DNA from 4 places in the Anaerobiospirillum sp. NML120511 genome. Region 1 is predicted to be linked to each of the others. Evidence: predicted binding sites of a transcription regulator. Region 1 holds the regulator's gene; each other region holds the start of a gene.
The links. Region 1 encodes sigma-54, which starts transcription at its own class of promoters, with help from an activator protein. Its sites were predicted from a motif close to TGGCACNGTTTTNGCTT; they were not measured.
Positions count from the first base shown of each region.

Region 2: MXE39_RS06180 (flagellin) is a predicted target of sigma-54. The motif match lies at 6,057-6,073, and genes of this name have one in related genera.
Region 3: MXE39_RS11435 (flagellin) is a predicted target of sigma-54. The motif match lies at 6,101-6,117, and genes of this name have one in related genera.
Region 4: MXE39_RS04570 (flagellin) is a predicted target of sigma-54. The motif match lies at 4,180-4,196, and genes of this name have one in related genera.

Region 1 is NZ_JALKIK010000005.1:66,114-74,236, reverse strand. Features, by position in the region: gene lptC (LPS export ABC transporter periplasmic protein LptC) at 1-474, shown strand, start outside; gene lptA (lipopolysaccharide transport periplasmic protein LptA) at 455-979, shown strand; gene lptB (LPS export ABC transporter ATP-binding protein) at 1,050-1,775, shown strand; gene rpoN (RNA polymerase factor sigma-54) at 1,795-3,543, shown strand; gene raiA (ribosome-associated translation inhibitor RaiA) at 4,309-4,590, shown strand; gene MXE39_RS02495 (MFS transporter) at 5,334-6,506, shown strand; gene MXE39_RS02490 (MFS transporter) at 6,852-8,069, shown strand.
Region 2 is NZ_JALKIK010000016.1:39,190-47,312, forward strand. Features, by position in the region: gene MXE39_RS06175 (autotransporter domain-containing protein) at 1-5,292, shown strand, start outside; gene MXE39_RS06180 (flagellin) at 6,185-7,108, shown strand; gene MXE39_RS06185 (flagellin) at 7,357-8,123, shown strand, end outside.
Region 3 is NZ_JALKIK010000053.1:469-8,591, reverse strand. Features, by position in the region: gene metG (methionine--tRNA ligase) at 804-2,888, shown strand; gene MXE39_RS11440 (MATE family efflux transporter) at 4,160-5,602, shown strand; gene MXE39_RS11435 (flagellin) at 6,236-7,180, shown strand; partial or broken gene MXE39_RS11430 (flagellin) at 7,755-8,123, shown strand, end outside.
Region 4 is NZ_JALKIK010000010.1:56,435-64,557, forward strand. Features, by position in the region: gene MXE39_RS04535 (hypothetical protein) at 1-134, shown strand, start outside; gene MXE39_RS04540 (sulfite exporter TauE/SafE family protein) at 445-1,275, opposite strand; tRNA gene MXE39_RS04545 (tRNA-Arg) at 2,048-2,124, shown strand; tRNA gene MXE39_RS04550 (tRNA-His) at 2,152-2,227, shown strand; tRNA gene MXE39_RS04555 (tRNA-Leu) at 2,250-2,333, shown strand; gene MXE39_RS04560 (hypothetical protein) at 2,480-2,722, opposite strand; gene MXE39_RS04565 (flagellin) at 3,114-4,106, shown strand; gene MXE39_RS04570 (flagellin) at 4,290-5,216, shown strand; gene MXE39_RS04575 (hypothetical protein) at 5,459-5,842, shown strand; gene MXE39_RS04580 (DEAD/DEAH box helicase) at 5,835-8,123, shown strand, end outside.

The DNA.
Region 1 (8,123 bases):
AGCAATGCCGAAATTCAGGTACGCTACCCTACCTTCGAAGCCCGTGACTTCACTGCCGAGGTATACACGGACAAGGGTACTATTACCCACAGCATATTTGCCCACAGTGTAAGTTTTTACAAAAACCGTGATCTGGTAAGGACCACCGGTCTTATAGGCTTTTTCTACAATAACGAGAAGAACAATGTCTCCCAGGGCTGGCAGCTCAGGGCCGACCAGGGAGAGGTTATATTTAACAAAAAGGCCTCACTCCACGGCAATATCCGTATGACGCCCAACTTTCCTACGGCTGCCATCAAGGAAATCACTACCCCCTATGTCTACTTTGACATGGAGAAGAATGTAATCAGTTCGACATCGAAAATTACCATCAAAGGTCAGAACTTCGTTAATGAAGGATCGGACTACTCAGTGGATCTCAACCGCAAGACTTTTGTGATCAAGGACAGACCTCATGCAGTTTATTACCCATAGCAGCAGGGTTATTTTGGCTGCCGCCGTGTTAAGTCTGAGCCCGGCCTGGGCTCTTAAAAGCGATCATACTCAGCCTATCAACGTTCAGTCAGTAGAGCAGAGTGCTGATCTTCAGGCCAATAAACTGCTGTTTTCCGGAGACGTGGAAGCCACCCAGGGCTCAATCAAACTCAAGGCAGACAAGGTAGAGGTAACACGCAGTCCCAAGGGGGCGCTCAAGTCCATTGTGGCTTACGGCAACCCGGTCACCTTTGAACAGAAACAGGATGACGGACGCGTTATAAAAGCCCGCGCCAGTACGCTGAGCTACATTCCTGAGGAAACACGCATTGTTCTGGCCGGCCGTGCCTCTATCTGGCAGGGTGAGTCGCGCATGACAGGCGAGCGTATCGAATATAATATCAGCACTCAGAAAATGAGAGCATCAAACAACAACAGTCAGGGCGGACGCGTCTCAAGTACCTTCGTACCTGCTGATTTTTCCAGAGATAAGAACAAACAGTAAGGACCCTTCCTGAAAGCCCGCTCCGCCTAAGGTCAGCGGGCCTCATAACCTGTTACAAGAAAGGTCGTTTATGAGTCTCCTTCAAGCCAATCACCTCAAAAAAACCTACAAGGACCGTGTGGTGGTCAATGATGTAAGTCTGAGCATCGAAAGTGGCAGTGTTGTCGGTCTTCTTGGACCAAATGGCGCCGGTAAAACCACTTCTTTCTACATCATTGTGGGCATTATCTCTACAGAAAACGGCAATGTGACCATCGATGACGTCGATATCACTCACATGCCCATGCACAAAAGAGCCCAGGCAGGTCTTGGTTACCTGCCGCAGGAAAACTCCATTTTTCGCAAACTTACCGTTGAGGAGAATCTCCTCAGTGTAATGGAGCTGCAGAAAAAGCAGAGTCGTCTTGAAATGCAAAAGCGCGTAGACGAGCTGCTTGAAGAATTCCATATCGAGCATATCCGCAAGAGCTCAGGTATGGCCCTGTCAGGCGGCGAGCGCCGCCGCGTGGAAATTGCCCGCGCCCTGGCAGCCAACCCGAAATTCGTCCTGCTGGACGAGCCTTTTGCCGGTGTTGACCCGATATCAATTTCCGACATCAAAGATATTATCAAGCACCTGAGAGACCGTGGCATTGGCGTGCTCATCACTGACCACAATGTCCGCGAGACTTTAGACGTATGTGCCAAAGCTTATATAGTGAACGCTGGAGAAATTATTGCCCAGGGTACGGCACAGGAAGTACTGAACAACAAGAAAGTTCAGGAAGTCTACTTGGGTAAGAACTTCTCTTTATAGGATCAGAACCATGGCCGGTTTGAGAAACTCGCTCCAGTTAAGAGCAATCCAGACCCATACTTTAACCATGACACCGCAGCTGCAGCAGGCTATCCGTCTTCTGCAGTTATCAACTCTTGATCTGCGTCAGGAGATTCAGCAGACCGTTGAAACCAATCCCCTTCTGGAGATTGACGAGTCCATTGCCAATGCCAACCTGGAGTCTCTTGATGCCATGGCTGAGCGTGAGCGCATGGAGAACGACAGTGAGGTCTATGACCCGTTCAACGACGATGCCTCCTTCCAGGGTGCTGATATCGACATGGCCGGCTATGACGGTAAGAGCGAAATTGCCTCGGTAAATGAGCTTATGGGCAGTGACAGCACCATGCGTGGCAGCAGCAGCATCGAGTACGCTCCTGATCACGATGGTGGCGGCGATTTTGATGACTTCTCATCTGCTGACCATAATATGGCAGCTGATCTGGCAGCTATGGGCGATTACAGCCAGGTAACTGATACCGGTGGCGGTGACCTGCCGGACAAACTTGCCATGCCTGAGATCGATCCGGGCAGCACCTCCACTCAGGAGAATCTTGATAATCTGAGCCGTGAGGACAATTACAGCGCCCGCACCCGCAGCAAGGGTGCCGTAATGGACGATGACGGTGCCTACGAGGGCGAAACTCAGATCAATCTGCACGATCACCTGACCTGGCAGCTCGACTGCTCTCCGCTTAAGGGCCGTGACCGCTATATTGCTGAAGTTATCATTGACGGTATTGATGACTCAGGATATCTGACTGAAAGCCTTGATGATCTGCTCGCTCTTATCAATGTCACCTGGCCAGAGGCCACCATTGATGACGTCAATATCGTCCTCAAGCTTATTCAGAACTACGACCCTCTGGGTGTAGGCGCCCGCTCCGTACAGGAGTGTCTGCTCATTCAGCTCAAGGATCTGATGACCCGTGATCATAGCGAAGAGGTACGCATGGCCAATGAAGTGGTCTCCAAGTACCTTGATCTGCTGTCCAACCACGATTACCGCTCCCTTTGCTCCAAGCTGGGCGTCAAGGAAGATGTCTTAAAGAAGGTCAATGACGTCATTGTGTCCCTGACTCCACGCCCGGGACGCACCGCCATCAGAGAAAAGGCTGATTACATCGTGCCTGATGTGCTGGTAGTAAAGGACAAGGACGGAGATTACGACGTTATTCTCAACCCTGATGCTCTGCCACGTGTGCGCCTTAACGAGCAGTACCGCTCCCTTGCCTGCTATGCCCGCAATGAGCGCGAAAAGGAGTTCTTCAAGTCCAATCTGCAGGAGGCCAACTGGTTCATCCAGAGTATGGCCAAGCGTAATGACACTCTGCTTAAGGTAGCCCGCTGTATTGTTGACCATCAGAAGGCTTTCCTTGATTATGGTGAACACCGTATGGAGCCGCTGGTGCTCAATGATATTGCCCAGGAAATCTCCATGCATGAGTCCACCATTTCCCGTGTGACTACAGAGAAATATCTGTACACCATGCGTGGTACTTTCGAGCTCAAGTACTTCTTCTCCAGCCACGTAAGCACTGAAAGCGGCGGTACCGCCTCCTCAACTGCTATCCGTGCCGAGATCAAGTCCCTTGTCAGCAGTGAAAATCCGCGCCGTCCATACTCGGACAACCAGATTGCCAGCCTGCTCAAGGAAAAAGGATTCTGCGTAGCCCGCCGTACCATTGCCAAATACCGTGAGGCCCTGGGTATTGGCTCATCCTCACAGCGCAAGCGTCTGGTATAAATCCCGACCTGCCATCCTAAAAACAAAGAGCGCCTTTATGGCGCTCTTTGTTTTTGGTGGCTGCCTGATCCGGCTGCCACCCCTTGTACCAGCTTTGCCCGCTGCGCTCATACTCAGGCTAAGGCTATGGGTACATACTATGACCAATGAAGCCTGCTCTGCCCTATGGGCACCTGCCCCCTATGCAGACTGCTGTGCCTGGCAGGCACCTGCTCTGACCGGACTGGTGCAGACTGCTCTGTTTTGGAGAGCACCACTGTATTTGCAGGAAAACACGGGAGCGCACTTCCTGGTCTGAGCCTGTTATCACTGCTGGTATAACTGGCATATCAAAGGCACAGTTGAGAGCCAAAAGGCGCAGCTGCGGGCCTCGTCAAAAGTTTCAGGCAATTTGACCATATTGAGACATACATCAAATCTTGCGAACATATTTGTACACAAGGTGCTTATTTTGGTTAATATGGACTTACAGGTTGCAATACACCCCCCAGGGCACGACGAGCCCATTAGCCTGCGGTATCACCGTCGCTGACTATGATTTTTCAAACAGTTTTGCGACTACGGGAGAATACCAGGCAACCAACTGCCTTAAAGCTTCGCTTTGAGTGATAGTTTCCAGCAGTAGGAACCACTGTTACGGATAGTCCTTTTTCATACTGCACCCAACCATATCTTTTCTGGACTATTTAATGCTCAGGCATGATAACAGCGGTGGACGTCAGCCTCACTTTCGGTATCCAACAAGTTTGGATTAAGGATCAAAATATGCAGATTAACATCCAAGGTGTAGGACTCAAGGTCACAGACGCTCTTCATGAATATGTCACCGACAAATTCAACAAGCTCGAGCGCAAGGGCGATGTTATCACTTCCATCTCTGTTACCTTAACTGTAGAGAAGCTCTTACAGATTGCAAAAGCCGATCTCAGTGTAGCTGGTGGCACACTTCACGCCGAAGCAGAAGATGAGAGCATGTATGCAGCCATCGATGCCTTAATTGACAAGGTTGATCGTCAGCTTGTCAAGTATAAGGAAAAGCACGAATAAACACAGTTCCGGCTCAGAGTAATGGCTGAAGCGGCACCGTCCCGGACATTAGGAAAACGGGGCATACCGCCACCACCTGAAGCGGACAGACAGTAACCCCCTGCTGAGCACCCCGGGTACCGCGTACCAAAGACCCTCTCAGGGAAAGCAACCACTGTTATTCACCAGGGCCCCGTAAGGCCCAGCTTTCAGGACGGTCTCAGATACTCCCGTTACCGATGTCTGCGGTGATGAGACTGACCACAGTTTCCCAGCCGGGAAATCCGGGAACTATCCCGGACCAGCAAAAAGTCATCATTATACACAGCAGGAGGCCCCGCCTCCTGATATTCGAGGAAAGAACCCGCCGCAGGCGGGTTTTTTCGTTTCTGCCCACCATCTAAAACTCAGGTCCCTCCCGCGCCGACAGCCCCGCCCGCGCCTGTGCCTGAGCCAGAGCTCCTCCGCCAGCATGCACTGCCCCTTGCGAGCGGCGAGCGGCGACTGCCATAATACTCATAGCCTGCCTGGCTCGCACAGCCCCGTCACATCAGCTGCCCCATTTTTACGCCTGCACAGTCCGTTACCTGATGCGTAAGGGGGCATCCATGCCCACGAATAAAGCGTCATTGAAAGGTATGATAAGCGCTATGGATTATTGTCCATTTTGCTGTTAGTCTAGGCATCCTGAAAACAGGTACCTGCCGTATTTTCTGCGGATTTTCAAACTATGCTTCATAAGGGCAGCCGCCCGAGAGGTCATCATGAGTCAGACAGCTCGTCTTTTGCTGATTATTGGACTGTTCTGGTTTACCCAATACGTATATGTGCCTTATACCACCCCTTTCCTGCTGGCACAGAAGATAAGCGCTGATTTTGTAGGTCTGGTGGTAGGCTTTTATGGTGCCGTTCCTTTCTTTACCCGCATCTTTGTAGGCATATTCTCTGACAGAATAGGCGTCTACAAGCCCATGATTATTACCGGCTGCGCCTCAGCAGCTCTGGCGTCTATGATCCGTCTGTACATGCCTACAGGCGAGGGCTTCCTCATTGCCAATATCATTTCCGGTTTCTCATCTTCCATGTGGATGTGCTTTATCCTCTTCCATACCAAGATGCTGACCTCGGAAAATCTCCAGCGCGGCATGGGCTATGTGCTGGCTGCCTGTAACAGCGGTATTTTGCTGGGCTTTCTGGCCTCAGCTGCCCTTTATCAGGACTATGGCATGTTCCTCATGTGCCTGCTCTCCGTATGCGGCGGCACTGCAGCTACTGTCCTTGCCCTTACCCTGAAAGAGCATCATGACACTTCCATCAGCGTACCAAGGATAAGCGATCTGCTTCATGTAGCATGGAACAGAAGACTGTGGTTCTTTTCCGTCATAGGCATGATCCAGCAGGGCATTCTGATGGGCACGGCCATGTCCTTTTCCAATGAGGTGGCTCACTCTCTGGGAGCCTCAGCCTGGCAGATAGGCATTATGACCATGACCATGACGGCAAGCTACACAGCCTCATGCTTTATGTCCTCAACCCACTTTGCCATCAGAATCGGACCTGGCATACTCATGACCGCCTCCCAGCTTTGTATGGCGCTGTACTGCGTGCTGATGGTATCGCTTGATAATGTCTATGCCCTCATTCCTGTCCAGCTGCTGCTGGGCACTACAGGCGGCTTTGTGTTCTCCTGGTGTTCATCTGAGGCCTTAAGCCAGATTGAAAGCTACCGACGCTCCACAGCCCTTGGTATCTTCCAGTCCATGTTTGCCATTGGCATGACAGGCGTTCCTATTGTGGCCGGCTACCTCTTTGCCAAAACATCCTCACTTGATACGGCCTTCTTCTTCCAGTCTGTCCTGGCCGTAGGCGGTGCCATTGCCACAGCTGTCTACTACATGCGCCGCCGCCACCTGCGCCGCAAAGGGGCCGCCGTCTGACAGACGCCGGTGCCAGCTCACCACAGGCATCAGCCACGTCTGCGCCTGCGCACCCTGTCGTCAGCCGCACCAGCTCACTGCAGCGTCAGCCGCACTTGAGCCCCTGTCATCAGCTGCGCCTGCGCCAGGGCGTGCTGCTGTCTGGCCTGTTACTGTCAGTAACAGGCCGGAGCACCGTCACGTTTACATCCTCCCTTATGGCATGCGGCCCTGAGCCCGGCCTGGCCATTGTGGCTATTGCCGGCAAGGGATCCTGGTGCTCCCATGCCTTCCATGCCGCCCTCTGATGCTCACTGTCATCCTCTGAGCCTGCTGCGGATACTGTCCTCTGATCTGGGAGTTCCAATGAGTCAGAACACCAAATTGCTGATAATCATCGCCCTGTTCTGGTTTGCCCAGTACATTTATGTGCCTAATACCGCACCATATCTGCTGGCCCAGAAAGTAACTGCCGATTTCGTAGGCATTATTGTGGGTATCTACGGCGGCGTGCAGATGAGTCTGCGCTTTCCTATGGGCATGCTGGCTGACTGGCTGGGCCGTCACAAGCTTATTATTGTGGCCGGCTGCGCCTTCTCTGGCAGCGCCTCTCTGGTTCGTATTATGGAAAGCACCGGCAATGGCTTTCTTATTGCCAATGTACTCTCGGGCGTGGCTTCATCGCTATGGGTCAGCTTTATGCTTCTGAGCACCAAGTACGTCAGCCCTGAGCGCATGCAGACTCAGATAGGATATCTCTTTGCAGCCAATAACTTTGGCATCATGCTGGCCTTTATTACCTCAGCTGTGGCTTTTGAAAGCATGGGCATGGATTTCCTGTGCTGGTGCTCGGCCATTTCCGGCGGTCTTGGTGTGCTGCTCTCCCTTACCCTCAAGGAAGATGATCCTGCCTGTGCTCACCTTAAGAAGCCTGATGAACAGAAGGTACGCCCACCGGTAAAAGACCTGCTGATGGTGGCAGCACGCAAGCGCATCTGGTTCTTTGCCTTTCTGGCCTCCATTCAGCAGGGCGTAACCATGACCACCATCATGTCCTTTTCCAATGAGGCAGCCCTGCGTATTGGCGGTACCTCCTATGAAATGGGCGTTATGACCATTGTCTTTATTCTTATGAATGTGGTCTCAAGCTACTACTCCGGCAAACCTCCCTTTACCCGTATCTCTCAGGGCTTCATGGTAAGTTCAGCTCTGGCTCTGCTGGGACTTTACTGCTTCCTGTCCGTGATAGTGACCCACATTTACCTGCTCATCATCATTCAGGTCTTTTTGGGCTGGAGCTTTGGCTTTGTGTTCTCCATAGCCACCAGCGAGGCCATTGTCGGTGTAGAGCAGTATCGCCGATCCTCGGCCATAGGCCTGTTCCAGGCTCTGTTTGCAGCGGGCATGACCGCTATCCCTGTCATTGCCGGACGCATTATCGAACTTGATGGCGGAGACCTCAAAAACGCTTTCTTCTTCCAGGGCTGGCTGTGTCTGGTCGGCTTTATCGCCACCGTTATTTTCTACTGGTACCAGCGCCGCAGCCACATCAAAGAGGCCCAAAGCTCAGACACAGCATCCTGATGCCAGGCCAGCTCTCAGCTGCCCGGGCCAGCTGGCCGGGACAGCTGGCCTTGC
Region 2 (8,123 bases), on a different contig from region 1:
AATGCTCATGACATGGAGGTTCTGGATGGCAAGGTACACGCAGGCAATAACATCAATGCCAGCGGCACCCTGTCTGTCAGCGGTGGCACCGTAGCTGTTGAAAAGGATATCAGCGGCGGCACTCTTGCCTTTAACGGCGGCAGCACCGAGGTAAAGGGCAAGGCTACAGCAAAGGGTGACTTTACCATTGGCGGTACTGCGGACCTTAAGGTCAGTGGTGACGGCACTGCCAGAGACTTTGTTATCAAAGGCGGTAAGGCCACCTTTGGCGGCAAGATTGCCGCTGCCCAGGGACTGCGTGGCAATGGTGGTGAGCTTACTGCCGCTGGCAATATTGAAACCGGTTCTGTGACCCTTGATGGTGGTACCGTCGGTACCTCGGGTGATCTGCTGGCTTCTGGCAATGTTGCTCTGGGTGGCAGTTCGGCTCTGAATGTATCTGGGGCGGCCAATGTGTCGGGTACCTGGGCTGCTCTGGGCGGTAAGGCCAGCATTGGCAAGGATCTGACCATTGCAGGGTCTTCTGCCATTATGGGCGGTGAGCTTAAAGTCAGTGGTGCTATGAACGCAGCTGATATCAAGGTCGGCGGCGGCAAGGTTGAGGCCGGTAAGGGCCTTAAGGCTCAGAATGTCACCATCAATGGCGGTGAGTTCAAGGTAAGTGGCAGCTCTTCAGCTAAAGAGCTTAATGTCAGCGGTGGTCAGTTCTCCTCTGCTGGCAAGCTTGCCGTAAACAATATGACCATGAACGGCGGCAAGGTTGATGTGACCTCTGCTGGCGGTGCCGGTGGCACTGGCGCTGTTGCCGGTGAGCTTACTGTGGACAATTTCTCCATGTCCTCAGGTACTCTCACTGTTTCAGGCACCATGATTGCCGGTAAGGCACCTGCTGGTACTGCTCAGGATGATCTGAGCAAGTATGGCTTTACCACCACTGGTGGTGACATCAATATCAATGGCGCCAATTCAAAGCTTGAGCTTGGAGCTGAGGCTCTCAGGGATCTTGAGTTCAATCATGAGATCCATGGTAATAACGGTAATGAGCACCCTGATGGCTGGCAGGGCGGCGAGATTGATCCTAAAAACAAGTACACCAACAACATCTCTCTAAATGACGGCGCCACTGTCAAGTTCAATTTTGACAGCAAGACTGCCATTACCAGCGCTGATCTTGAGAAGCTCAAGCAGGAGTTTTTCAAAAATCCTGACAAGATTCAGGACGGTACCATTGACCTGGGTGGAGCCAAGGTTGAGGGACTTGATGATATCCTGGGCAAGGGCGATGTTGACTGGCAGAAGCTTAAGGTATTCATAGCCGATCTGGGCCTTGAGGGCGTCAGAAATGATCAGCTGGCCGCCTCGCGTCTGGTTAACATCAAAGCCGGTGAGAAGGTGGTGGCTCATGCCGGCTCCATGGCTGTTGACGGCAACAATGTATTGCTGGGCAATGGCTCACTGAACAAGGCATCATCCAACAGCGGCAACTTTATATCTGACCGCAATAAAGGTGGTAATGCTCTTGCTGATGCTGTGCTCGATTCAGGAGCTACTTTCGAGTTCAACAATGGCGGTAAGCTCAACAACATTACCCTGACAGCCGGTACCAGGGATGATAAGACCAATCTGGTTATTGGCGGTGACAGCAGTACTGTTACTTCCATCAACAAGATTCAGGGTGGGGATAACAGCAATGTCTTTATCAGTGCACTGACCAAACTGGCTCAGGGTATCGATAACGTCGACAAGCTGGTTGTTTCAGCCAAAACTGATGTTGGTGGCAAGCTTTCCAATGTTGACAGTATGACTGTTGGTCCAAAGGGTGATCTGACAGTTGCCGGCGATCTCGAGAAGGTCAAGGATATCGTAGTTGCCAGCGGTACCATGTCTGTTAAGGGCAATATCAGCGGTACTAAAACTCTTACAGCTGCCAATGCCACACTGAAGCTTGATAATAAGCTCGATTCAGTGACCACAGTTAACGGCCAGAAGAGTGATATCACAGTCAATGGCGGTATCAGCAACACTGACAGACTGAACATGTTTGATGGCAGCACTCTGACAACAGTCAATGGCGGCCTTGATAATGTAAGACAGTTTGGTCTGAGTCAGTCCAAGGCTGATATAGGCGGTGACATCAAGGGATCCACCAGTGTAACCATAGCTGAGAACAGTACTCTTAAGACTGCAGGCTCGATGGTTAACAATGCCAATGTATCCTTTAGCAGTTCTGCAGCTGAAATTGGTGGAGATATTAAGAACTCTTCCTCACTTACAGCTCTGTATGGCAGCAAGGTCAATGTAGCCGGCTCATTAGACAAGGTGAATACCATTGGTCTTGACGGCTCTGCTGCTACTGTGGGTAAGGATATCAGCGGCTTTGATACCCTGGTTGCTCAGAACAGTGACCTTACGGTATCAGGCAGCATCAGCAGCGGCACTGAGCTTTCTTTAGCTGGCGGCAAGGCCTCAGCAGGCAGTATTGATGCAGTTAACAAGGTAACTGTAGACAAGGGAGCCAGACTTGAGGTTGGTAAGAACATCAATGGCTCTTCTATGGTAACCATAGCTGCCGGGTCAAGCCTCAACGTCAAGGGTGATGTCCAGAATGCTGACTTCTTTGATGCCTCTGGCCATGTCAATGTAACAGGTACCCTGCAGGCTAATACCCTTACCGGAAGTTCAACAGCAGGAGCAGATGGCAAGCCAACAGCATCAATTCAGGCTGCTGCCCTGGACATTGGCGGAGCTGCAGGCGCTGCCCGAACTGTTTACAGTGGTGATCTCAAGGTCACAGGCAAGGCCTCTTTTGCCGGCGATACTGTGCTTTCAGGCACTAATGAATTTGGTGAACTTGATGCCAGCAACAGTATCCATCTTGCCAAAGGCAATACCACAGCTGGCAAGCTCCATCTTGCCCCTGGTGCTCAGGCTCGCCTGGGCTCCGATGGCAAGGGCGGCACTGCCCGTATGGTCATTGGTCAGGCTGATCTGGCCGGTGGTACTCTGATAGCCGATCCTGATTATGGTGAGGCCGCCACCATTATTGCCATGAACACACTGGGCAGCGCAGCATCAGCACCAGGAACGGGGCCTGATGCCGGTGGTGGTCAGGGCGGCAATCCTGATGGTAACGCCGGTCAGGGCGGTAACGGCGGCCAGCCGGTACAGCCTGGCCAGCCAGGCCAGCCAGGCACTGGCGGCCAGGGCGGCAGTCCTGCTGCCCATGGTGCTCCGGCCAAGCTGGCTGCAGCCGCAGCTGCAGCTGCTGCTGTTAATAGCGCAGGCGAGCTCAATGGTACTGTGGTAGCTCTGAAGAACTCCGTAGTAGCAATGGGCACTGAGGCCAAAGATATTGACGGTATGGTCAAGGAGATTGAAACTGCCTTTGCTCCATACTTCAAGAACGGTTCACTTCAGGATCCTTCTGTGGTTACCGGTCCTTCCGTACCTCAGGATCCATCAGCTCCTCAGGACCCATCAGCCCCTCAGGGACCGGACTCTGCTGGCAGAACCGCAAACAGTGGTGCTGTGGGAGCCATTGCCTATGTGGCCCGTCCGATTACTCTGAGCAGCGGCAGCAAGATCATTGTTGATGCCGGCCGCAGCTATGAGCAGTACCAGGCTGCAGATGCCGACTACAAGGCAAAGATTGCAGAAAATGATATTTATCTGGACCGCAATTCGGCTCTGGCCATGAATAACAGTGCAGTTAACAACAAGGAAACTGCAGCCATTACCTTCAAGAAGCCTGATGCCAGCATTTATGCCCGTGAGGACGCCAAAATCCTCATTGCCGGCAGCACCTTTAATCCAAATGGCCCTGTCCGCCTCTTTGAGGATGAAAATGGCAAGGTTGATCTGATCACCGAGAACGGTAAGCCAGTCAAGGTAGAGTCGGTAAATGGTCTGTTTGAGGCTCCAAATGGCCTTGGCCCTGGTCAGGTTGATGATCTCATTCTGACTGTCAACCCAACCGTTGCTCAGAAGAGCTTTACTGATGTTTCTCAGCCGGTACGCGATACCCTGGCAGCCTATGGCGGCTTTGATAATAATCCTTCACGTCCACCTGTACACGGTGATGCTGCCCCTGGTATACGCTACGATGCTGACAAGCAGCAGTTCCTTGATGACAAGGGTAATGTATTAGCTGCAGGCAAGTACGTACCGGTTAAGAATGCCGATGGTACTTACAGCGTTTACCATACAGCCAATAACCCTCTGCTCAATCAGGTCATAACCTCGACCAACTCAGGTCGTGATGCTGAGGCTGTAGCCCGTATGTCCGGTCTGGGTGGTGTCCACAATGTCACTCTGGCTGCCTCAGAGGCTCTTACCGGAGCCGTGGCAGCTCGAGCCGGTATGAATAACGGTGATGCAGACAGCGCATCTGCAGCCAGTGCACGTCCTGCAGTTCCTTGGATCAATGACAAGCGTAATGTCACAGCTTCAGCTGCAAAGACTCGTGGTTCAGTGTGGCTCACTCCTGCCTACGAGAAGATTGATGGCTCAGGTCTGAGTGCCGATGACAAGTCATATGGCAATGACATCGAGCTCAATGGTCTTACCGCCGGTGTCGATGTCAAGGTACATCCAAATGTCGTAGTGGGTGGTGCAGCCAGTGTAGGCACAGCTGATGTCAGCTCCAGTGATCTGGTATCTGGTGTAAGCAACGACAGCAAGTACATGGGCCTTGCAGCCTATGCCCGTTACAGCCGTGGTGACACAGCCGTACTGGCCGATGCCTCATACACAAAGACTGATAACGATCTGTCCACTGACACTGCCCTTGGTAAGGCAACTGCCTCGGTTGACAGCGAGGCCGTGTCTTTAGGCGTCACTGCCCGTCATAAGATGAAGATGGGTGATGTTGAGGTAACTCCACATGCCGGTCTGCGCTACACCCGTGTTGAGAGTTCAGATCACGATGTGCAGATTAATGGTTCTACCATTGCCTCGTCCACAGGAGCAACTCAGAATGTGGTATCCATACCTGTAGGTGTGACCGTTTCGCGCAACATCAAGCAGGGCACCTGGAATATCAAGCCTTCGGTTGATCTCACTCTCACCGCCAACGCCGGTGACAAGTCTGCCGGTACCGAGGTCAAGTGGCAGGGGGTTAACAACCTCACTACCTCACTTGATACCCAGGCTGCCGATGACATCACTGCCAGCATCAGAGCCGGTGTAAACGTACGCAATGGCCGCTTTGCAGCCGGAGCCGGTGTCTCCTACACAGCCTCGGACAACATCAAGGACCTGGCAATCGAAGCCAACGCCCGCTACGACTATTAATGCCCAGCCGGACGGTCCATGCCGCCCGGCTGCCAGCTTCACCAGCAGCAGTCGTCCGCAACCACTGCTGCAAAAAAAGCCAGGCTCACTGTCCGTCCCATTACAGCATTACACCACGTCATGCTGTAATTGGGCATGAGGCGGCATGACACATGACACATGAGACATGAGGCATGCTCCATGGTCCATGATCCATGGTGCCGCCAGGGTCGCGCTGTAGATGGATGCCGCGCATTCTTCGGCTGCCACTGGTCACAAGGCCGAAGTTCAACTTTATTCATCAAGGTTATCAGGAGCCGCACAGCTGCTTCTGAGGCCTTGCTGCGCCCTTAGAGTTCGCAAATTTCAAACATGGCACCATATCCATGGCTATACTCCATGCCCGTAAAGAGCTCGATTGGACAAGCAATGAAATGAAAAGCAATACAATGCAATTCAATTCAATTCAATTCAATGCGTGCTCTGATCGGCAGGAGTCATACCGGACATCAGCGTAAATTTATTGGGCACGCTTCATTGGCATATGAGGGGCTATGCAAAATGTGGCGAGGAATGCCAACAAACTGACTAACTGACTGTATTACTGTAATTACGATACAGGGATCACATACATAGTGTATGTAATTGTAAGTAATTGCATTTATTGACATCGATATTATTGAACGGGCTTAAAGATTTAAGTAAGTGCTCGAAAGATGTAAAGCCTGTAAATAAGGGAAATCATGGCTCTAACGTCATGTTTATAGCTACATATTTGAGCATGTTGGCAAATAAATTGCATTTATTTGATAAATCTTATACTTAACCATGCCTTGCGCTTATTGGCCCATGGGCATGACTTCCAGATTTTCAGGCCCATAGGGCCGATTTAAATCCCATTTTGGAGATAAGTATGGCCCTGTACGTTAATACGAATGTCAGCAGCATCAATGCTCAGCGCAAGCTCAGTAATGCCACTTTAAGCCTTAATACCAGCTACCAGCGCCTCTCTTCAGGCCTGAGAATCAACTCTGCCAAGGACGACGCAGCCGGCCTCCAGATTTCCGACCGTCTGACTTCACAGATCAATGGCCTCAACCAGGGTAACCGTAACACCAATGACGGCATCGCTCTGGCCCAGACCATTGAAGGTGCCCTGGACGAAACCACCAACATGCTCCAGCGCATCCGTGTGCTGGCTGTACAGTCTGCCAACGGCACCAACTCTGCTGCAGACCGTAAGGCTCTGCAGGAAGAGGTAACCCAGCTGTCCCAGGAAATTACCCGTATTGCCCGACAGACCACCTTTGCTGGTCAGACCATTCTTGATGGCGCCGGCCAGGGCCTCATTCCAGCCAACGGCAAGCTCACATTCCAGGTAGGCGCCAACGCAGGCAACACCCTGGATCTTAACTGGAACGATGCCTTTAACTTAAGCGGCATCGCCGACCAGGCCGGTATTCAAAAAGCCAATCAGAAAAACACATTCGGATTTACAACAGTAAAGAACGATAAAAATAAAAACACCATTGTCTTTACTATTTCTACTGCTTCACGTGCCACTTACGTACTTGAGAACATCGACAAGCTTATCCAGGCAGTAGACTCCAAGCGTGCCGGCCTTGGTGCTTTACAAAACAGAATGGAAAGCACTATTCGTAATCAGGCTAATATCTCTGAAAATCAGTCCGATGCCCGCAGCCGCATAAGAGACACAGACTTCGCCTCTGAGACCGCTGCTCTGACTCAGAACAATATTATCCAGCAGGCTTCTCAGACTGTACTGGCCCAGGCCAATCAGCGACCAACCATCGCTCTGAGCCTGCTCGGAGGCTAATGAACATTTATAACAGGGCTATCCCTGTTGTTTTAGCCTTTTAAAGCTTATTCCCTGATTCTCTGATTTTGATATCAGACTGCAACGCTCCAGGCATTTTATGCCCGGGGCTTGTTGCGTTTATGGGCAAGTCATCCTTTTGGGATGGCGGTGCTGCTTTGAACGCTGAAAATTAAGAAAGAAAGAAAGAGAAATGAAAGAATAAGGCCCCTGGTCCTTATTCTGTAAAATGATTTAGAGAGTATATTATGGCTTTATATGTTAATACGAACGTCAGTTCCATCAATGCCCAGCGCAAACTAAGCAATGCCACTCTGAACCTGAATACCAGCTATCAGCGTCTCTCATCAGGTCTGAGAATCAATTCTGCCAAGGACGACGCAGCCGGCCTCCAGATTTCCGATCGCCTGACCTCACAGATCAATGGCCTCAACCAGGGTAACCGCAACACCAATGACGGTATTGCCCTTGCCCAGACCATTGAAGGTGCTCTGGACGAGACCACCAACATGCTCCAGCGCATCCGCGTGCTCGCCGTCCAGTCCGCCAACGGCACCAACTCAGCTGCTGACCGTAAGGCCCTCCAGGAAGAAGTAACCCAGCTTTCAGCTGAAATCACCCGTATTGCCAAGCAGACCACCTTTGCTGGTCAGCTGGTTCTCAATGGCAAGTACGATGCTCAGAACAATAAAAACAGCCTCATTCCAGCTGATGGCAAGCTTACCTTCCAGGTAGGCGCCAATGCTGGCAATACCCTGCAGCTTGACTGGGGCAACGAGTTCACTTTAAGTGGCATTGGTAAGCTGGCCGGAATCCAGGATGCTAACATAAATGCTACAGGTGATAAGGGACTGGTAAAGTCTGGTGCTGGTGCTAATCAGGTTGTTCGTTTTGGTGTTTGTACTGCCGAGGTGGCAACCAAGACTCTCGAAAATATTGATGCCCTGATTCAGGCTGTTGATTCCAAGCGTGCAGGTCTTGGTGCTTTACAAAACAGAATGGAAAGCACTATTCG
Region 3 (8,123 bases), on a different contig from region 1:
CCAGGTGTCGCTAATGGTCTGCCCCATGCCTGTAAGGACTGACCAGGTGTCGCTAATGGTCTGCCCCATGTCTGTAATGGTTGCCCCATGCCTGTAAGTACTGACCTGATATCACTAAAGGTCTGACCTGTGTCTGTAATGGTTGCCCCAAGGATGTAAGGAGTGCAGTGCTGTCTGCAAGGATTGCTCTTTGCCTGTAAGTTATGCTCTGCTACCGAATGGGGAATACCAGGCCGCCACTAAGGTTTGCTCCACAGTCTGCAAGGCAGTGCCCCTGTGCCTGTAAGTATATACTCTGTGCCAGTCGGAGCGGCAGCCGGGAGCAATTTCCTGCCCGTGAGCGGTGCGGATTTGTTATTTATGGCCTTAACAGGGGACTGACGGTTATAATATGCCCCTGGACTAGGGCTCAGTTAACCAGTTATGAATATCTTCGGGATATCATAGTACATGTGCCTGACCGGTTGCTGCTGTTGCCACCGGTATCAGTCCTATTGATTAACTCAACAGGAGAGCAAAGCGCAGGAGCTATCATCAGGTTTCCTGGAAAGACTGGCGCTACGAAACGTATGATTTGATCCTCTGCATATTCCCACCGCAATAAGGTCCGATACTGGACCTGTACTGGCTGTGCCATGTCTGCTTACAGAATGACCACCGGCTACACTGCGGCAGGAGATAATGTGATCTTTGATTTAAAGGCAGATAGCAGTGGATACACAAAACATGGTTTTGCAGTGAGCATAGTAAGGCCCGCTCAGAATTTCCGGCCCTCATCAGGCAATGCGCAGCTTTAAAAACTTATGACAACAACACCACGTTCCATGCTGGTTACCTCAGCACTCCCATATGCCAATGGCCCTATCCATCTGGGTCACATGTTAGAGCACATCCAGTCTGATATCTTTGTCCGCTACCACCGCGCTGTGGGCAATCAGGTCTTCTACGTATGTGCCGATGACTGTCATGGCACCCCGGTCATGATTAAAGCCAACAATATGGGCATTACCCCTGAGGAGCTCATCACTGAGGTAGGTGTAAGCCATAAGGCCGACTTTGACGGTTTCTTTATCTCCTACGATAACTACTACCGTACTCACTCTCCTGAAAACCAGGCATTCTCTACCGAGATCTACAAGAAGCTGCGTGACGGCGGCTATATCAGCACCCATACTATTTCCCAGCTTTTCGATCCTGAAAAGAACATGTTCCTGCCAGACCGCTTCGTCAAGGGCACCTGCCCACGCTGCGGTGCTGCTGATCAGTATGGCGACAACTGCGAAGTCTGCTCTGCCACCTATGACCCAACTGATCTCAAGGACGCCTACTCCACCATTTCCGGTGCCCGTCCAGTGTTAAAGGAGTCTGTACACTACTTCTTTGACCTGCCTAAGTTTGACTCTTTCCTTCAGGATTTCGTCAAGAAGTCAGGCGTTATCAGCCAGTCAATGGCCAACAAGCTCGATGAGTGGTTCTCTCAGGGCCTCAAGGAGTGGGACATCTCCCGTGACGCTCCTTACTTTGGCTTCCAGATTCCTGATGCCGAAAACAAGTACTTCTATGTATGGCTTGACGCCCCTATTGGCTATATGGCCTCATTCAAGAACTTCTGTGACCGTGAGGGCGTAGATTTTGATGCCTTCTTCAAAGCTGACTCCGACAAGGAGCTCTACCACTTCATTGGCAAGGACATTCTGTACTTCCACTCTCTGTTCTGGCCAGCTACCCTCAAGGGTGCAGGTCTGCGTCTGCCTACCGGCATTCACGTCCATGGCTATGTAACAGTAAATGGCACCAAGATGTCCAAGTCCAAGGGCACCTTTATTCAGGCCAGCACCTATCTCAAGCACCTTAAGCCTGAGTGTCTGCGTTACTACTTTGCCTCCAAGCTCACCGAGGATGCCGTTGATATCGACCTCTCCCTCGATGACTTCCAGGCCAAGATTAACTCTGACATCGTAGGCAAGATTGTAAACCTCGCCTCACGCTGCGCCGGCTTCATTACCAAGCGTTTTGACGGCCGTCTGGCTGCCACTCCATGGGATAACGAGCTCATGGGCAAGCTCGGTGCTATTGCCGAGGACGTCAATAAGGGCTATGCCTCACGCAACTATGCTGACGCTCTGCGTGCCATCATGTCTCTTGCTGACGAGGCCAACCGCTATATCGATCGTGAAGCCCCATGGGTAATTGCCAAGGAAGAGGGGCAGGATGATCGCCTGCAGCGCGTCTGCACCGACGGCCTCAATGCTTTCAAGGCCATTATTACCTACCTGAGCCCGGTACTGCCTGAGATCTATGGCAAGGCCCAGGAGTTCTTAAACTCCCAGCTGCTCTTTGCCGATGCCGCTACTCCTTTGCTTGACCACACCATCAACAAGTTCAGCCCTATGTTCACCCGTATCGATCCTAAGAACATCGAGGCCATGATTGAAGAGAGCAAGCAGGACATGGCTGCTGCCGCTTCAGCTACTGCCAGCGGTGCCGAAAAGGGGCACGCTGGCCGCACCCCTGATCACGGCGCTGCAGAAGGTATCCCTGAGTACGAGCCACTGGAAAGTGAAATCACTATTGATGACTTTGCAAGGATTGATCTGCGTGTAGCCACTATTATCAAGGCCGAGCAGGTTGAGGGTGCCAAGAAACTGCTACGTCTTGAGCTTGACCTTGGCTTTGAGCAGCGTCAGGTCTTTGCCGGCATCAAGTCTGCCTACAAGGATGCCGAGGCCCTGATTGGACGTCAGGTCATTGTTGTGGCCAACCTCAAGGCCCGTCAGATGAAGTTCGGCCTCTCTCAGGGCATGGTAATGGCCGCAGGCCCAGGCGGTGAGGACATCTTCCTGCTCTCCCCTGATGCCGGTGCCCGCAACGGCGACCGCGTCCACTAAAAGCAGTCCCGTCGCATTGCGCGCCTCAACCGCAGGGATCAGATCCCGTAGCGCAACAGCGCACATGGTGCCCACAGCCCCATCATCAGCACAAGCTGCATCTGCTAATGCCGATGCAGCTGCATAAAGCCTGCAGGAGCTGACTTCCCTGTGCAGGCCCTGAAACAGGGGCCCAAAGCCCCGTCTTATCAGATAAGACGGGGCTTTTTGTTGCCTGCCCACTGAGCCCACACATTCCACTCCCTGGCACCAGCAAAACAGACCAGGCAACACGCCAGTCACCTCCCCGCCAGCCTGCCCCTCTTGGCCATCCAGATACCAGAGTCATTAACAAAACGCCTGATCGCGAGCTCTTAGCCAGCCACTGATCCTTGCAATCAAACACCACAAGCCTGGAGATCATCAAGGCACTAAAGCATGGAGATCCTCAAGCCACTAAAGCCGGGCTATACTCAAGCCACAAAAGCCTGCACGCCACGGCAATCAGCAATAAACCGGCCTCAGTTCATGAATGCACAGTACCAAAGCAGCTAATGATAATGCTGTACTACCTCAGAGCCAAATATAGTATGATCACAACTCGCATTTTTATGGCTTTATTGCGACTGAAAAAGGCGCAAACGGCCAGCTTATAAAAAAGTTTTTGCACTGTCCTTTTTTCTCAGTGCCTTTCCTGTCTCCAGCCTGTTTTCAGGCTCGTCACTGCTTATCAAATGTCCCTGTCAGCCTGCCATGACTTTGTACGTGCATGACTGGCAGCTGCATCTTGTGCCTGAGCTCCTCACAGCTGCTGTCCCAGCAAGCTGGCAGCAAGGCTGCCTGAGCATGACCAGTGCTCTGTGTCTTACATCACCCAAGTGCTCTATTACTGCAGCCTCCATCCACAGCACCAGCACACCTGATATTAGGACACCATGCCCGCGTGTCCCTGCACCTGACCACAGGTCAGGCACACAGGTCTGGTCCACAGTGCAGGCGCCATAAAACACTGCTGCCATTCTCAAAGCCAGCAGCGCTCAGCTGATGCCATAAGCAAGAGTATTGCTGCGCCCAAAGCACAGTTACCTGTTGGGCGTTGTGATGCCTTGCTGTGAGCTCATTAAGCTTATGTCTGATCATGACCTGCATTACTGCCAAAGCATGGCAGGCTCCGCACCGTGAGTGCTAATCGTGGCTTTAGCAGTACAGAGCATCAGATAGAACGGATGACATCTCAAAGGAAAGGAACTGACTTTTTATGCCGCAGCTGCTTAACTCAAAGAGGATTTTTTGTGAGAACAGCTCCTGAAAGTGTCACCTCCCAGCTTATTGTTCTGTTCAAGCTGGCCTTTCCTATTATTCTTGGCAATTTTGCCTATGCTCTTCTGGGCATTACCGACATTATGATGGCCGGTATGGCCGGTACTCCTGACCAGGCAGGTGTGGCTGTTGGCGGATCATTTTTCTTCCCTGCCATGACCTTTATCATTGGCATGATTTCAGCCCTGCATCCTGTCATTTCCCGTCATTGCGGCGCCAATACACGTGAAAAGATCCCTGCTGAGCATATTCATTCAGTACTTGCCTGCATTATAGTGGCCGCCCTGCTTATGGTACTGCTGCTGGGCCTGTCTTTCTTTGCCATAGACATGGATGCCGATCAGCGTATGGAGGACATTGCCAAGGAATATGTTATCTACATAGCCTTTACCATGCCGCTGCTGGCTCTTACAGTTAATGCCAGAGCCTACTGCGAGGCTATGGGTAATACCAGAGCAACTTTCTATTTTGGTAATCTGGCTGTAGTGCTCAATGTCCCGCTGAATTATGTTTTTATCTTTGGCAAGTTCGGCATGCCTGAGCTTGGCGGTGCCGGCTGTGGCGCAGCCAGTCTGGTTGCCATGGCGATCTCGACAGTCATAATTTATTCCTATGTGATGCTGCATCCTCAGCTTAAGAATCACAGCTGGTTGAAAAACCGTGACAGAATTTCCCTTGATCGTCTCAAGAGCTTTCTTAAGCTCTCCCTGCCACTTGGTATTTCATCATCAGTTGAGTGCTCATGCTTTACGCTGATTGCCCTGTTGTTAAGCCCGCTTGGACCAATGGAAGTTTCAGCTCATACCATTACCATGTCGCTGACCAACTTTGTATTCAACATCCCTCTGTCTCTTGGTATTGCCTCTTCCATCATGGTGGGCTATGCAATTGGCCGAAACAGCCTTACCACCCTGCGCCATAACATCCAGGCCTCCTACGCCTCCATGCTCTTTTCCATTGTGGTAAGCGTAGCCATTCTGTTCTTTGGTTCAGAGGCCCTGCCAGCACTGTTCAGTAAGGATCCTCAGGTACTGGCTCTGGCCTCTACCCTGATGCTCTTTGCTGCAGTTAACCAGTCTTTTGAGGGCATACAGACCATTCAGGCATTCATACTCAGAGGCTTTAAAGACACAGCAAGCATTCTTCTGGTCACTGTTATTGCCTTCTACTGTGTGGCTCTGCCTCTTGGATATACCCTGTGCTACGGCTATCTGATTTTGCCAGGCGCTGAGCTCTTCTTTGAAGAGGGACTGACCGGACCACGCGGTTTCTGGATTGGCCTGCTGGCCGGACTTCTGGCCGCCTCGATACTCTACCGTATTCGAGTACTGCACCACTGGCGCGACATCAAGTCCAAAATAGCCGCCGCTGAGGCCTCTCCACAATCCCCAGCCTCCGCAGGCGCAGCTCCATGACTTGCTAAATTAAGACCAGATCCTGGTCATACCAGCCAAATCCCCAAGAGCAGTGAACGATAACCAGAAGAACATCGATCTCACTGCTGCTCAGATTAAGGGGCCCGCCACCTCAGTGCCGGGCCCCTCTTTTTAACCCCATACAATTAAAAGCGCCCCGCCCTTTGCTCATTCCCATCCGCATGCCTGTGCTCATCCCTTTCACCCATCCCCATCCCCATCCCCATGCCCATGCCCATCCCCATCCCCATCCCCATGCCTAAAAGCATTCAAAACATCGCATATGTACAGGTATAAATTGCCGTTTGCGGCCATACCACGGCGGCCTTAAATATCGGACTCTAAGACTGAAATTCAGTTAACAAACGACATCAAATAGATTGAATGTTTAACAAATGCATATGAATCTATACAGATTCACAGGATCTTCCATAAAAACAGCTTATACATCATATCCACGGCCCCCAATCATGTTTCATACACTATGATTTAAACGTCTGGCATAGCTGTTGCTAAATGTTATCTGGTAACAATAGAAAGGTCTGCTCAACTTCCCAAGGCAGACAGGCCTTGGAAAGTGAAACGACCTTGTCTTGAAGGTCGATCTTTCTGCTTTATGAAAGGAGAAAAGTTATGGCCCTTTACGTTAATACGAATGTCAGCTCAATCAACGCGCAAAGAAAGCTCAGTAATGCAACCCTGAGCTTAAACACCTCATATCAGAGACTGTCCTCTGGTCTGCGTATCAACTCAGCAAAGGATGACGCAGCTGGTCTTCAGATCAGCGATCGTCTGACCTCCCAGATTAATGGTCTGAATCAGGGTAACCGTAACACCAACGACGGTATCGCCCTTGCCCAGACTATTGAAGGAGCCCTGGACGAAACCACCAACATGCTCCAGCGTATCCGCGTACTGGCCGTACAGTCCGCCAACGGCACCAACTCCCAGAAAGACCGTGATGCTCTTCAGGAAGAGGTTACCCAGCTGTCTGCTGAAATTACCCGTATCGCCAAGCAAACCACTTTTGCAGGTCAGCTGGTCCTCAATGGCAAATACGATAAAACCAACAATCCTAACAGTCTTATTCCAACCGATGGAAAATTAACTTTCCAGGTAGGAGCGAACGCAGGCAACACCCTTGACCTTAACTGGGCTGATCCTTTTACCATGTCAGGTATTGCAAAACAGGCCTCCATTGGTGCTGCTACTACTGATGGCAAAACTAATGGTCTGGTAAAAGTAATGAATGGACAAAATGTTGATGACGTAAGATGGTCCGTATCCCTTGCTGAAACAGCTACTGCAACCTTATCAAAGATTGATGCTGTTATTCAGGCTGTTGACTCCAAGCGTGCTGGACTTGGTGCTTTACAAAATAGAATGGAGAGCACTATCCGCAATCAGGCTAATATCTCTGAAAATCAGTCTGATGCACGCAGCAGAATTCGTGACACTGACTTCGCCTCTGAGACTGCAGCTCTGACTCAGAACAATATTATTCAGCAGGCTTCTCAGACTGTACTGGCCCAGGCTAACCAGCGTCCAACTATCGCTCTGAGCCTGTTAGGCGGTTAATTCTTACAGATTTCTTTCTCTATTATCATCGAGGCGGGCTAACACCCGCCTTTTTAATTTGTACATTAATTTAAAATAATCAATATTGTTATATATTATTTTACAAAGCATATACGTAGGACCATAGCAAGCACGCATCAGAGTACGATGCTGTATAAGACGCATATGATTGAGCTTAGACAGGGGCAGGTAATACGTTGAAACAGTCATAACCTTACTATTTGCATAAGGATAATATTGCCGCATAAGCCGGGAGCGCAGGCTGTCTGCGAGTATGCTGCTCCAGCCTGCAATCCAGAAAACATACGAAATTAAATTGATTGAATGTTTTCTAGATAGACCAATATCTATATTAATCCTGGGATTTTATCGTAAGGGTGCTTATATATAGCTTGCATCAGAGGTTTCATGCCAGTTCCTTTCAAAACTATTCGTAATATGGCATAGCTGTTGCTATCAGTTCCTTTGAAGTCAATAGAAAGGTCTGCTCAACTTCCCAAGGCAGACAGGCCTTGGAAAGTGAAACGACCTTGTCTTGAAGGTCGATCTTTCTGCTTTATAAAGGAGAAAAGTTATGGCCCTGTACGTTAATACGAATGTCAGCTCAATCAACGCGCAAAGAAAGCTCAGTAATGCAACCCTGAGCTTAAACACCTCATATCAGAGACTGTCCTCTGGTCTGCGTATCAACTCAGCAAAGGATGACGCAGCAGGTCTTCAGATCAGCGATCGACTGACCTCCCAGATTAATGGTCTGAATCAGGGTAACCGTAACACCAATGATGGTATTGCCCTGGCCCAGACTATTGAAGGTGCACTGGACGAGACCACCAACATGCTCCAGCGTATCCGCGTACTGGCCGTACAGTCCGCCAACGGTACCAACTCAGCAGCCGACCGTAAGGCTCTGCAGGAAGAAGTAACCCAGCTCTCCCAGGAAATT
Region 4 (8,123 bases), on a different contig from region 1:
AGCAGGAGCGCATGGTGGCCCAGTCCCGTCGTATTCTCAACGACTTTGAAAACTTCAGCCGCCCAATCCCACGCTGGTACCGTTCCAACATAGTAAAGAAGGCCCGCGCCGAAGTCCGCCGCCTCGGCATGTAGGTCAGATGGCGATGCCGTCCCGCCTCCAGCCAGCCGACCGGCCCGAGCCTGAAGGCTCAGGCCGGTCCTATAAGCAAAACGCCCTGATGAGTGATCATCAGGGCGTTTTGCGTAATTGGGCCTCTCACTTAACCCCATGTCCGGCTGACCCGGTCACAAGGTCAGGAACCGGGCTGTGCTGCAGGGCCACAATTAGGGGATGCAGCCTCAGGGCATTTCGCGCCCTTGCCTGCAGCGCTCCACCTGCTGCAGCAGCCGCAGCAGAGGCAGGGCAGGCACGCAAGGAACGCCGTGGCTGCCGGCCAGGCTGTTATGACAGGCCAGAGATGAGCATGCGTACGGATACGAGGAACATGGCCACAGCGAAGATACGCTTTAAAGTGGCAGGAGATACACCTTTACCGATCTTTACACCCAGTGGGGCAGTGATAATGGACATTGGGATAACGCAGGCTACGGCCAGCAGGCTGACATAGCCTATGGTGAAAACTGGGGCATTATCAGGGGTTACACCGGTAAAGAAGAGCACCAGAGCTCCCGGGATACCTACAAAGAGGGATACGGCAGAGGAAGTGCCTACTGAGCGGTGAGGCTTTTCGGAACAGGCATTGAGCACAGGAACAGTAAGGGTACCGCCACCTACACCAAGCATTACTGACAGAAAGGAAATACAGAAGGCTATGATGCGCTGACCGAGCTTGCCTGGCAGGGAGTCAAACATAGGCTTGGCTTTGGCACGGAAGAAGGTGTTGAGGCTGTTGAGCAGCATCATGGAGCCAAAGAGGATTACCAGCCACTTGCCGCCATAGAAAGATGAAATCAGGGAACCGGTGAGCACACCAATAATCAGGCCTGGAGCCCAGGTTTTGATGGTCTCCATATTGGTGTTGCCATTGCGGTACTGGGCAAGGGCTGCAGTAATGGAGGTAGGGATCATACAGGTAAGGGAAGTACCTGTAGCCAGCATCATGGCCACTGAAGGATCGACGTGAAAGGCCGAAGTAAAGATGTAGTAAAAGACAGGTACGAAGATAATGCCGCCGCCAATGCCCAGCAATCCGGCAAGAAAGCCACCAGCCAGGCCGCAGACCGCCAGTATTGCCACGGTAGAGATAAGCTCACTCCATTCAAGTCCAAACATGATTAACCTCGATAAAAGCTGGCAGCCCCATCATCCACTCCCAGTAAATCTCAATCCCACAAAACAAAGACCAAAGCCCCATAGCCCGGTCCATAAGTTGAGCAGCCCGGCAGTGTCAGTATGCTGCAGAGAAAACAACAGGCGCATTATGCGCCACTGCACTTATTAGTCAAATGATCTTGTCGGTCATGCTCCGTGCCGGAGCTGATTGCAGCCTCCATGTGCGGGCCGAGACCAGAAAGACTCTCTGCTCCACCAGTGGCTGAGCCCCATAGATAAGGGGAACAGGCAGCCCCCACATTCAGACAGTACCCGGTTTTGAGTAATGCGCATGAGCTGGACAGCAGTCATCAGGTCAACTCAAAGGGGACAGGGAGCCAGGCTTTGATCTCAAGGGCGGCTGTTTGATTGTGCTCAGAGCAATTGCCTTGCAGTGCCAATATACTGGAAATGCAGAAAGCATCAGGCGTGCTCCTCGGTCGAGCACGCCGCCAGCTGCTTTATCGGCAGACGGCCGGGGCATGATCTGCATGGCATCGCCTCTAACGAAAAAAGTATGGGGCCGGGAGTACAGTCCGAAAATCAGGACAGGGGCAATGTGGGGGCAATGTGTCTGCAGGCCCGATAGAAGCGGCTTTTGGGGCTGTTCAGGGGCCTGATTGTAAAATCTGGAAAAACTTTGAATTAAAGTGTTGACAAGGAATTTTGAAGTCTATATTATATGCACCCGTTGAGACATCACAGCAAGCAATTGCAGTGATAAACCTGCAGGGCGTCCTTAGCTCAGTTGGATAGAGCAACAGCCTTCTAAGCTGTGGGGCGAAGGTTCGACTCCTTCAGGACGCGCCAAGCGTCAACAGATTGATTTAATCTCTGGTGGCTGTAGCTCAGTTGGTAGAGTCCCGGATTGTGATTCCGGTTGTCGTGGGTTCGAGCCCCATCAGCCACCCCAGTGATTAAATTAGTCCCACTCTGCGGGAGTGGTGAAATTGGTAGACACACAAGATTTAGGTTCTTGCGCCTTAGGTGTAAGGGTTCGAGTCCCTTCTCCCGCACCATCCTAAAGCAAGAAATTCGGCAACCTTATGGTTGCTTTTTTTTCGTCTGAAGAAAATACATACATCGTGTATGTAAATAAAATCCTCATCCAGAACGCCTTATTCAGGCCATTTCACAACCACCTCCCTCCAGGGCGGCAAGCCCGTTAACTCATCTCCATCATGAGCCAGATGCTCACCTCTCCAGGCCCAGCGCCATATCTCATATCTCCCAATCCCAATACCTGGGCCATCACCACATCACTACCTCCCAATCCTGATACCTGGGCCATCACCACATCACTACCCCCCAATCCTAATGCCTGGGCTATCACCACATCGCTACCTCCAGGTGCCTGCCTCCACATCATCCAGATCTGAAAACCCTGTGATTCAGAATATGAAGTCATAATCGTGCACATGCACGGCCTATGCTGCAGCGTTCACTTCGTGTATGAAAGATAAGCCATTCATTTACGACCTATTCGCGCCAGGAAAGCACCTGTTATCGTTTTGCCAGTCTTTTAACCCCCGGCCAGCTCCACGGTCACAATAATGACGGGTGGTTGGATAAGAGGCCTGACTCTGTGACAGTGTGTAGGGGGGCACGGCGTGAGCGTACGTCGATATGAAGCTTATATATATGAGATTTTAAAAGCAGTTTAGTAGCGCATGTGTTAATTCATGTGCTTGTGGCACGTACATTGCTGATGGTGAATATATACAGGATCATGTCCCAACGTGACTATGCAATAAAACACCAGGTTAGCGGCCGTCAAAGGCCATAAAGGGAGATCGGATATGGCTCTTTACGTCAACACGAACGTCAGCTCCATCAATGCCCAGCGCAAGCTGAGCAATGCCACTCTGAGCTTAAATACCTCATACCAGAGACTGTCCTCAGGCCTGAGAATCAACTCAGCCAAGGACGACGCTGCCGGTCTGCAGATCTCCGACCGTCTGACCTCCCAGATTAACGGCCTCAACCAGGGCAACCGCAACACCAATGACGGTATCGCCCTTGCCCAGACCATCGAAGGCGCCTTGGACGAAACCACCAACATGCTCCAGCGCATCCGCGTGCTGGCTGTCCAGTCCGCCAACGGCACCAACTCTGCTTCTGACCGCAAGGCCCTCCAAGAGGAAGTCACCCAGCTCTCCCAGGAAATCAACCGTATCGCCCGCCAGACCACCTTTGCAGGTGCTACCGTAATTAATGGTGGTCGAGTTTCTGATAAGAATGGTGCTGATGCTTATCTCAATAATAAGACAAGTCTTATTCCTAGTGCTGGTAGCGCAAATGCTGGAAAGATTGTCTTCCAAGTCGGTGCTAACGCTAACGATACCCTTACTTTAAATTGGGATAAGGCATTTACAATGTCTGGACTGGCCGCAATGGCAGGTCTTGGTGCAGCTGTAAAAATTAATAATGCCCCTGTTAATGCTCAAAAGGGTATTGTTATAGACGGTAATGCTAATTCTGAAGTCCGTTGGACTATTTCTGCTGCATCATTGGCAACAGCTACTCTTGCTAACATTGATTCTGTTATCCAGGCCGTAGACTCACGTCGTGCTGAGCTTGGTGCTCTCCAAAATCGTATGGAAAGTACCATTCGTAACCAGGCTTCCATTTCTGAAAATGAGGCTGATGCCCGCAGCAGAATTCGTGACACAGACTTCGCCTCTGAGACCGCTGCTCTGACACAGAACAACATCATTCAGCAGGCTTCTCAGACTGTTTTAGCCCAGGCTAACCAGCGTCCTACCATCGCTCTGAGCCTGTTAGGTCAGTAATACAGATTTCTTCTCCCTTTATCATCAAGGCGGGTTTATCCCGCCTTTTTGCATTTATGCATATTTAAATTCGTGGCACAGGCATTGCAGCCTGACAGGTAGAATTATGCTCATGTCATGGACATGATTGATGATAAGAGAAGATTAGCAGTGGCCGAACAGGGCCATACAGGGAGATAGAATATGGCTCTTTACGTCAACACGAACGTCAGCTCCATCAATGCCCAGCGCAAGCTGAGCAATGCCACTCTGAGCTTAAATACCTCATACCAGAGACTGTCCTCAGGCCTGAGAATCAACTCAGCCAAGGACGACGCTGCCGGTCTGCAGATCTCCGACCGCCTGACCTCCCAGATTAACGGCCTCAACCAGGGCAACCGCAACACCAATGACGGCATCGCCCTTGCCCAGACCATCGAAGGCGCTCTGGACGAAACCACCAACATGCTCCAGCGCATCCGCGTGCTGGCAGTCCAGTCCGCTAACGGCACCAACTCTGAAGCAGACAGAAAAGCACTTCAGGAAGAAGTAACTCAGCTTTCCCAGGAAATCACCCGTATTGCAAATCAGACCACTTTCGCCGGTCAGGAAATCCTGCTTGGTAAGGATAAAGGCCTGATTCCAACAGACGGCAAGCTCACCTTCCAGGTAGGTGCCAACGCCGGCAACACCCTGACATTAGACTGGACTGAACCATTTACTTTAAGTGGCATCGCTGACCAGGCTGCGATTAAGTCAGCTGATCAGACCGATCAAAATGCAAAGTATGGCCTCATGAAAGATGCCAAAAATGGCAATGCAATCCGCTACACAATTTCTACTGCTTCCAGAGCAACTTATGCTTTAGAGCACATCGACAAACTGATTCAGGCAGTTGATTCCAAGCGTGCTGGACTGGGTGCTTTACAAAACAGAATGGAGAGTACCATTCGCAATCAGGCTAACATCTCTGAAAACCAGGCCGATGCCCGCAGCAGAATTCGTGACACAGACTTCGCCTCTGAGACCGCTGCTCTTACTCAGAACAACATTATTCAGCAGGCCTCACAGACTGTTCTTGCACAGGCTAACCAGCGTCCTACCATCGCACTGAGCCTGTTAGGCGGTTAACAGATTTCATTGTCTTTTATCATCGAGGCGGGGTTATCCCGCCTTTTTTGTTTGTGGATTGTGCCTGTCTGCTGGGATGCCTGCCTTGCTGCCTGTATGACTGCTTGCATGGATGGCTGTCTGCCTGCCTGCTTGCCTGGCTGTCTGCACGATTGGCTGCTTGCTGGTTTGCAAGTTGTGCTGTTGTTTGACTGAGTGTGGCCTTGTTTTGTTGAGATTTGTCGGGGCTGGTCTGTCAGGAGATGATGGTTGGGCGGGGGTGGCTGGGCTTTGGTGTTTTGCAGCTGAATTTTTGGACTGTACAGGGTAAAATGACGGATTGTCTGTCGTTTGGGGCGGGGTTTTTCTTCTGGTGGGGCTGTGTTTTTTTTGTGGCCGGACTGGATGACTGTCACTTTGCTGCTGGCGATGGACGTGGAGAGGGCTTGTGGTTTCTGGATGCGCTCCGGGAGCTGTCGGTGGTTTCTTTCCTTATTCTTTCTTTTCTTTCTTTGTTTTGTTTGGGTTTTGGGGCTGTTTTGTGTCCGGGGAGTGATTTGTCTCTGGTGAGGCATGGGGCCCGGGGCCCGGTCCTGGATGAAACGCTCGGTCAGAGCTTGACAGCTGTTGCAGGTGATTATGGCTAAAAACAAGTACGGAACTACATGGTGGGGTCAGAAGTGGCTGGATTCCCTTACCGGTATTGATAATGCCAACCGTATTCCGCGCGGTCTTACCTATGCCCGCAATGACTCGGTTTTCAATCTCAAGGTCGATCCTGACAAGGCTATGATTTCTGCCTTTGTGGTGGGCAAGTACTGCCCTTACTACAAGGTCGAACTCAAGTTTGAGCGCGTCAAGGCCGAAAAGACCCGTCAGTTCATGGATGCCGCCGCCCGCGACCTCTCCGTGGTCTCGGGCCTTGCCAACCGCAAGCTGGCTCCGCGTCTTTTTGACATTGCCACCGAACTTGGTATCAAGCTCTTCCCAACCTCATGGCATGACGTGTCCATGACCTGTACCTGCCCGGATTTTGCTGTACCGTGCAAACACATTGCCGCCGTAATTTACGTGGTCAGTGAGTTTATCGATACCAATCCTGTCATGTACTTCAACCTGCTGGGTATCGACATTATCGAAGAGCTTGAGAGCCGCGACATTTTCGCCGCGCATGAAGAGGCCCTTGAGACTCCGGCTCAGGTACTGTGCTTCCGTGACGCCCTGCTGCTGCCAAAGGACATTGTCAGCCGCGCCCGTGAAAACGACTACGAGCTTATTCTCACCCCGGTAAGCCCTAATGATGCCGAGGTGCTTTATCTTGACGATAATCTGCTGTCCTATGAGGATCGTGATACCGTTTTTGATGTTTCTCTGCGCAACAGAATCAATGACATCCGTCGTCGTGAAAATGCCCGTGATGCTCTGCTGGCCACCCGTGATGAAAGCCGTGAGGTGCTCGATCACTGTGTAGCCATTGCTCAGGAAAAGCGCGAGGAGTATGAGGAGCTCGAAAAGAACTGCGGTGCCCTGCCTAAGACCCGAGGCCGTCAGTCAGCCCGCAACAAGGCAATACTGTCCTTGCTTGAGGATACCCGCAACGAACTTGAGGCTCTGACCGACAAGGAAAAGCAGGCCCGTGCCCGCTTTATCAAGGCCGATGCTGACCTGAAGATCAACGAAAAGGAAATTGAAGAGCTCCAGGAGCAGACTGAAGTTGAAATGAAAGACTATCAGTCGCGCATCAACCGCCTGCTGCGCTATGGCTATGATCCTGATGAGGCAGAGACCAGCTTTTCTGACATCAAAGTGCTCAATGCCGATGGCAGCGACGGCAAGCTTAACTTCAGCATTATCGACAGTGCCGATGCTGACGAAGCAGCCATTGACGATGAAGATGCGGTCGATGCTGTTATTGCCCAGGACGAGACTGGCATTGACGTGCGCCGTTATCAGGGCAGTCTGCATGATCTCGAGCGCATGACCTACGAGGCCATACCTGACATGGGCGATTCCATTCTGGCCCTGTATGGTCAGTCTCCAGCCGGCTTTACCCATGGCAACCTGCGTGAACTCATTAACCGCACCCTGGAGCGTGCCCAGAAGATGGCTGAGGGCCAGCTGCGCGATGTCAGCGAACGCACCATGTTCAGCATCAATCACGACCACCATCCTTTCATCAAGGACAAGCTCTTTGATAGCTGGTGCGCAGCTACCAGCCAGCCTGCAGACAATTTCTCCCGTGACCCGATCAGCTCCCACGGCTATTTCTCGCGCTCACCTTTCTTCTTTATGAGCCGTCGTGGTCTGCTCGAGCTCAATGATGTCACCTGTGTGGTGATCAAGGGTCGCAAGGGCAATACTCTGTCCACCATGCATGTGCTGCCGCCTGACAACAGCATTGTCGCATCTGCAGGCGAGCTGACTGCGGCCGTGCTCAAGCATGCCTCAGGTAAGGAGCTGGCTATCGAGGACAGTGAGAACAGCGGTCTTTTCAATATCTTCTCAGGCTATGTAAAAAACACCGAGATGCTGCGCAGCCTGACTGCTGACGTAAACATACTCTATTCTCTGTGGTTTATTGCCACCAGTCTGGTTAAAAACAGGGCCATTGCGCCTCGTCTTATTGTCAATTACGACAATGATCTGCAGGCTCTGTGGTATCCGGCTACCTGCTCTGAGGAAATCAGGTCTCTGGTGACCCAGGTAGGTCTTGCTCTGCAGGGCTTTGAGCAGTTTATCTACAACCGTCTTGACCGTCAGTACTACATGGATCCGCTCTTCCTTGGTGAAATGGTACTGGTGCCTTTTATTCAGTCCTACATCAGCTGGGCTTTTACCCAGGAGACCAGAACCAATCTCAGTCTGCCTGAGCTCAGAGTTATCCTGGGAGCCGAGTCTGTAGACAGCGACAGCAATGACCTTGAGACC